Regions from separate parts of the Pelagibaculum spongiae genome, predicted to be linked through region 1. Evidence: predicted binding sites of a transcription regulator. Region 1 holds the regulator's gene; each other region holds the start of a gene.

What was found. Region 1 encodes sigma-54, which starts transcription at its own class of promoters, with help from an activator protein. Its sites were predicted from a motif close to TGGCACNNNNNTTGCTNT; they were not measured.
Region 2: DC094_RS14510 (ammonium transporter) is a predicted target of sigma-54. The motif match lies at 988-1,005, and genes of this name have one in related genera.
Region 3: DC094_RS06335 (NifB/NifX family molybdenum-iron cluster-binding protein) is a predicted target of sigma-54. The motif match lies at 896-913, and genes of this name have one in related genera.

Annotation. Positions count from the first base shown of each region.
Region 1 covers NZ_QDDL01000001.1:578,844-581,118, forward strand. Annotated here, with positions in the region: gene lptB (LPS export ABC transporter ATP-binding protein) at 1-88, shown strand, start outside; gene DC094_RS02555 (RNA polymerase factor sigma-54) at 358-1,866, shown strand; gene hpf (ribosome hibernation-promoting factor, HPF/YfiA family) at 1,882-2,187, shown strand; gene ptsN (PTS IIA-like nitrogen regulatory protein PtsN) at 2,208-2,275, shown strand, end outside.
Region 2 covers NZ_QDDL01000006.1:73,650-75,924, forward strand. Annotated here, with positions in the region: gene DC094_RS14510 (ammonium transporter) at 1-778, opposite strand, end outside; gene rraA (ribonuclease E activity regulator RraA) at 1,636-2,124, shown strand; gene DC094_RS14525 (hypothetical protein) at 2,231-2,275, shown strand, end outside.
Region 3 covers NZ_QDDL01000002.1:72,851-75,125, reverse strand. Annotated here, with positions in the region: gene bamJ (BamJ family beta-barrel-assembly machinery protein) at 1-193, shown strand, start outside; gene DC094_RS06345 (hypothetical protein) at 276-491, shown strand; gene DC094_RS06340 (NifB/NifX family molybdenum-iron cluster-binding protein) at 518-865, shown strand; gene DC094_RS06335 (NifB/NifX family molybdenum-iron cluster-binding protein) at 1,098-1,466, shown strand; gene pgm (phosphoglucomutase (alpha-D-glucose-1,6-bisphosphate-dependent)) at 1,786-2,275, shown strand, end outside.

The sequences.
Region 1 (2,275 bases):
CCATGTAATTGCCGAAGGTGATGCAGAAACGCTAATGCAAAACCCTCAAGTTCGACAAGTCTATCTCGGTGATGATTTCAGTCTTTAATAGCTGCGATCTAACCATGATCATCGATACCGTCGGGGCAGCATCCAACCAGTAGATTATTGATCATCTGATAATCGTTGTTTTTTGCTGCATCAACTGTGTATTCCGCTAAAAGCAACCCCATTTCTTACTATATGCAATTTTCATGACACAGTGCTTTGAAAACCTTATATTTCAATGCCTGAATCATAAAAATGACTAACGTGCAAGCTTGCTGAAACGCACCGAAAAAGGTAACTTTCAGTCATTGCAGTTTATGCGGGATCAGCATGAAACCTATGCTACAACTTCGCGTCGGCCAAAGCCTCAATATGACGCCCCAGCTGCAGCAGGCGATTCGCCTTCTTCAGTTATCTTCACTCGACCTACAAAGTGAAATTCAGCAGAATCTCGACAGCAACCCAATGTTGGAGCTGACCGAAAATGATGCTGAACCATCGGTCAATGCTGAAGCAGACGCTGCCGAAACCGCGCAAAAAAATGAATCTGAGAGCGCCATTGATAACTCGGTTGATTTGAGCGCTGCCACAGAAATTCAACCAGATTTGCCGGTCGACACCCAATGGGATGATATCTACCAAAGCTCATCACCTTCTAGCTCTGGCCTTTCTCGCTCTTCCGCCCAAGACAATAGCGACTTTGAAAGCAATGCCGCTGCCGATGAAGATCTACAAAAACATTTGTCATGGCAAAGTTCGGTCGCCCATTTCAATCCTAAAGATGAATTGATTGCCGAAGCAATCATTGAGTCAATTGATGAGCAAGGTTATCTGCAGACCAGCTGCCAAGAGATTCTCGATACGGTCAATCAACAATTGAAAGAGCTGCTCCCTGCAGATGAATTAGAATTGCTGAACTTGGATGAGATTGAAGTGATTCGCCATCGTATCCAACAATTTGATCCGATTGGCTGTGCTTCTATCGATTTGCGCGATTGCTTGATGGTCCAGTTAAAACGGCTCGATTCAACTATCCCTTCACGCGCCGATGCGATCAATATTGTTGACCGCTACATGAAATTACTCGGCAGCCGGGATTATCGTCAATTAATGCGGCTAGCTCGTATCAAAGAGCCACAACTCAAACTGGCGTTGGAATTAATTCAAGGGTTAGACCCAAGACCGGGTGGCAATATCGCGACGAATAACACCAGCTATGTGGTGCCTGATGTTTTTGTCAGCAAGTGCAATAACCGCTGGATGGTAGAATTAAATCCGGATACGGCACCAAAAATTCGAATCAACGATGGCTATGCCTCTTTGATTCGTCGCGCCGATAACAGCCGCGACAATTCATTTTTAAAAGATAATTTACAAGAAGCCCGCTGGTTCTTAAAAAGCCTTGAAAGCCGCAATGAGACACTACTCAAAGTGGCTACCGACATTGTTCAACACCAACAAGGTTTTCTAGAATATGGCGATGAAGCAATGAAACCATTAGTGTTGCACGACATCGCAGAATCGGTAGGAATGCATGAATCAACCATCTCTCGAGTCACTACTCAAAAATTTATGCATACCCCTCGCGGGATTTACGAACTAAAATATTTCTTCTCAAGCCATGTTAATACCACCAGTGGTGGCGAGTGCTCTTCTACTGCGATTCGTGCCTTGATTAAAAAGCTGGTTGCTGCAGAAGATGCCAAAAAACCACTGAGCGATAACAAAATTGCCGAGCTATTAAAAGAACAAGGTATCAAAGTTGCCCGACGCACTATCGCTAAATATCGGGAATCTTTATCGATACCACCCTCCAATGAAAGAAAACAATTAATCTGAACAGGAGCAGAAGCTATGCAACTGAACATCACAGGGCACCATTTGGAAGTTACTCCCGCGTTGCGCGAACACATTGAGGAAAAACTTGATAGAATCCGCCGCCACGGATCCAAGATCAGTAACACACATGTTGTCTTGAACGTTGAAAAAGGTCGCCATACGGCTGAAATTCAAATGAACGTAGAAGGCGCTCAACTAGTTGCCAACTGCGAATCAGATGACATGTACCGTGCGATAGATTCGATGACCGATAAGCTTGATCGTCAGATAATCAAGCATAAGGAAAAACACTTACAACATAATCATGGGCAGGGGCATTAAGGCCTCTGACACTGGAAGCAATGCAGTTAATTGATATTCTGACGCCTCAGCGTACTCGTTGTGGCGTAACAGGGGTTAGCAAGAAGCG
Region 2 (2,275 bases), on a different contig from region 1:
CAGCTAAAGGGCCGTTATGAATAAAGCCAGGGTCATTTTTACCGACAATTAATGATGCCAATATACCGCCGACCATGGCCATCATGGTATTGACTGCAACTAGCCCGGAAATATCGCCGACCTTCTGTGCTGACATCACATTAAAACCAAACCAGCCAACGGTTAAGATCCAAGCACCGAGTGCCAGAAAAGGAATGTTTGAAGGTGGAAAGGCGACTAGCTTGCCTTTTTTGGTATAGCGGCCTTTGCGTGCGCCAAGCATGACTACAGCACCCAGTGCGATCCAGCCACCCATCGCATGCACCACTATTGAGCCAGCAAAGTCATGGAATGCCGCGCCAAAAGTAGCTTCTAGCCAGCCTTGAAAACCAAAGTTGCCATTCCAAGCAATGCCCTCAAAGAATGGATAAATTAGGCCGACTAATACAGCAGTGGCCACTAATTGTGGATAGAAGCGAGCACGTTCAGCAATGCCACCAGAAACAATGGCCGGTATTGCAGCGGCAAAGGTCATTAGGAAGAAAAATTTGACCAATTCGTAGCCATTTAAGCTAGCGAGTTGCTCGGCACTACGAAAGAAATCGACGCCATAGGCAACCGAATAACCCACAAAGAAGTAAGCAACCGCCGAGACAGCAAAATCGACCATGATTTTAACCAGCGCATTAACCTGGTTTTTATCTCGAACCGTTCCAACTTCTAAAAATGCAAATCCAGCATGCATTGCCAGAACCAGAATTGCGCCTAACAGCACAAAGAGCGTATCGCTGCTGCTCATTTCCATGGGACACCACTTATTTGTTAGTTAGCTTTTCAAAACAGAAGTTTGATCGCCGTTTATTATTAGAATTAGTGCTTCTTATTGGTGCGCATATGTAGTTTATTGCACCTTTATTGCTCGCTTGGCAAGAGTTGCCTATGCAAAACTCTCAATCGGCGGGCGGCGTCGAAGCCGGCGATAAATTTGTCTGACCTTTTGCAATATTGTTAGCAGAAAGTGTGCCAATCCTGAGCAGAGTGCACGGTTATAGCGATCTGTTGGTGCGCTGTTTTGAACTGAAATGGTGCTTACATCAAAAAAGCTAGAGATGGCTGAAAAACCGGTTCATAATCGCCGCCGTTTGCTGCTTCGCTATAAAAAGATCTTAACCAAATCAACGTTAAGGTCTTTGGGAAGTCGCTTCCCAGCAAAGGTTTTGCTTTTGCGACTCAGTACCGCAGCAACCGTGCATAGGTCAGGGTTTTGTTTTGTTTAGATCTCTATAGTTCTATCCAACAGCAGCGAACAAGCTTGCTCACCAGTTTTAACAGATAGCACATGTTGCTTCTGGCCCAAATCCGCCGACTCACCTCGGCGGATTTTTTATTTCCAGGGAAGGAATGTATATCGCAAGGAAGCATGGATGCTGGTGCGAATATTTCCAGGGAAGGAATGTATATCGCAAGGAAGCATGGATGCTGGTGCGAATATTTCCAGGGAAGGAATGTATATCGCAAGGAAGCATGGATGCTAGTGCGACGACAGGCAGAACATAGATCTTTAACTCTCGACTATTCCGTTCAATATTTTGAAAAACACCAGACTCCGGTTAGCATTCTGAAAAATTAATTCAAATAAACTCAGGAAACATAATAATGAGCAATCTTTCTACTCCTGATCTGTGTGATCAATTCCCTAAACAAGTTTCTGTTTTAGATCCGGTTTATAAAAGCTTTGGTGGTAATGAAAGCTTTTGTGGCGAAGTGGTGACAGTGAAATGTTTTGAAGATAATTCCAAGGTAAAGCAGCTGGTCGATACCGACGGAACCGGAAAAGTAATGGTGGTTGATGCCGGCGGTTCAATGCGACGCGCTTGCCTTGGCGACATGCTGGCAGAAAAAGCACAAAATAATGGTTGGGCTGGCATTATTATTTATGGCTGTGTTCGCGATGTAGAAATTCTTAAAACACTCAATATTGGTGTACAGGCTTTAGGCAGCCATCCAATGAAAACCGATAAAAGAGGTTTGGGTGATATTAATATTCCACTTCAATTTTCTGGTGTTACTGTTATACCAGGAAACTATATTTATGCCGATTTAAATGGAATTATTGTTTCTGATAAAGCACTTGTTGAACGGTAATTAATAAGTGACTAACGATATCTTTTAACTGGATTTTTAATTTAAATTGATATTGCTGTTGATAGGAATATACTTACGGATTCGGAGAAATAATGGTTGTTTAATTATGAGAAGAATTTTTTATATTTCATTTATCATAACGCTTAGTAGC
Region 3 (2,275 bases), on a different contig from region 1:
TGAGCCAGCGACCTTCCCAGTTAACCGCGTTATTGCCGGTTGGACTGAAGCGCTGCAATTAATGCCTGTTGGTTCTAAGTGGCGTTTGTATGTACCGCACAACCTGGCGTATGGCGCTCAGGGTGCTGGTGGAGCCATTGGCCCATACGAAACACTGATTTTTGATGTTGAGCTGATTGATATCGAAGCTTAATTTTTCAAAATGTCATATAAATCGCCACCTGAATCGGGTGGCGTTTTTATTTCCAAGGATGGAATGTATACCGCAAAGAAGCATGGATGCTGGTGCGGATATTTCCAAGGATGGAATGTATATCGAAGGAAGCAGGATGCTGGTTCGAATATTTCCAAGGATGGAATGTATGCCGCAAAGAAGCATGGATGCTGGTGCGGATATTTCCAAGGATGGAATGTATATCGAAGGAAGCAGGATGCTGGTTCGAATATTTCCAAGGATGGAATGTATGCTGACTTTTTATAAAGTTATTTAACATTAAATCTCATCAAGGCGAATAAAGTGAAAATTGCAATCTCTAGTCTCAATGGACAAATCGTTACTGGCCAGCCAGGTCGATGCCCAAAATTTATTGTTTTCACCGTTGAAAACAGAAAAATCATGTCAGAAAAGATCATTGAGTTAACTGAAGATCAACTGTTAAGTGTTGCTGAGCAGGACCAACCTCATCCTTTGGATGGTGTTTCAGTATTAATTGCTTCAGGTGTTGGTGAAGGCTTTGTTGCCAAAATGGCCAAGCGTGAAATTAAAGCATTAGCGACTTCGTTAACGGGTCCAAGAATCGCTGCACAGTGTTATCTGTCAGATACTTTGCCGCTTAAAGCCGCAAGAAAAAGCAAAAGCAAATAGTGAGAACAACCTGTTTTTAGTTAGGTTTTCTTGCACAATTTATTCTTTTTATATTACTTAGAATTTGCGCCACCTCATAGTGAATCGACTTGAGATTGATTAGCATTTGCTTATTGAACTCAGATTCAATTAATGAAACTTTAAAACTTTAAGGTTTCTTAAAGAGGTATTTTTTATTCTCATTTAATTCGACGTTTAGTTACGAGTTAAATGAGAATTAAAGGAGCGCGAAATGAAAATTGCAATTGCCAGTCAGAACAAAAAAAGTATTACCGACCATGCCGGACGTTGTCGAAAGTTCTGGCTGTTTGATATTGAAAATAAGGCAATTGTTGGCCAACAATTGCTGGAATTATCTAAAGAGCAAGCATTTCATGGTTTTTCTCATGATTCTGCACACCCGTTAGACCAGGTTGATATGCTGATTGCCGGTGGCATGGGAAAAGGCTTTGTTAATAAAATGGCCAAGCGAAATATTCAAGCAGTAGCGACAACTTTACAAGACCCTGAGCAAGCGGCACGTGCCATTGCAGCCGGGGTGTTACCGATTAAAGATGCCAGTGAAAATTGTGGTTGTGATTGCGGTGGGCACCATAAGTAAATTATTAAAACTGTGATATTTAATAATTAACTTCAGAGGTGTCGCGATAAGTAAACACGAAGTGCGCACCGATTGTTTTATCTTAACAGGTGCTCAGGGCTTGTTAGGTACGCCAGTATCAGGGTACTTGCTTACTTGAATGTGGGTCATTGCAGTAATAAAGGCATAACATCATAATATGTTTTTTTGCAGTATCTACTAGTGCTGCCAGCCAGAATGTGATCGAACCGCTTGGTGGTTGAGTACTGCATTGCTTGGCATTTGCCTCGGCTTCGGCGATTGAGGGGCGATATATTGAATTGCTTACTGGAGTATATGTATGACTCACCCAAGAGCTGGGCTTCCTGCACAGCCAGAAGATTTGATCGATGTTAATGCACTGAAAGCCGCATACTCTAGCAAAGCAGTTCATGCTGATAATCCTGAGCATTTGGTCAATTTCGGAACCTCTGGCCATCGAGGAAACCCGCTTTATAGCAGCTTTAACCAGGCACATATTTTAGCGATTGTTCAGGCGGTTTGTGAGTACCGAGCGGCAAATAAGATCGGTGGCCCGTTGTTTCTGGGGATGGATACTCATGCTGCTTCTGAGTATGCACAGCAAACAGCTATCGAGGTGCTGGCAGCCAATCAGGTAACTTGTTACTACCAAAAAGAAGGTGGCTTTACACCAACACCTGTCATTTCCCATGCGATTGTGACGCATAATCGCAATGCTGCGGCTGGTCAGCAGGCTGATGGTTTAATTATTACGCCCTCTCATAATCCGCCATCAGATGGTGGTATCAAGTATAATCCGCCACATGGTG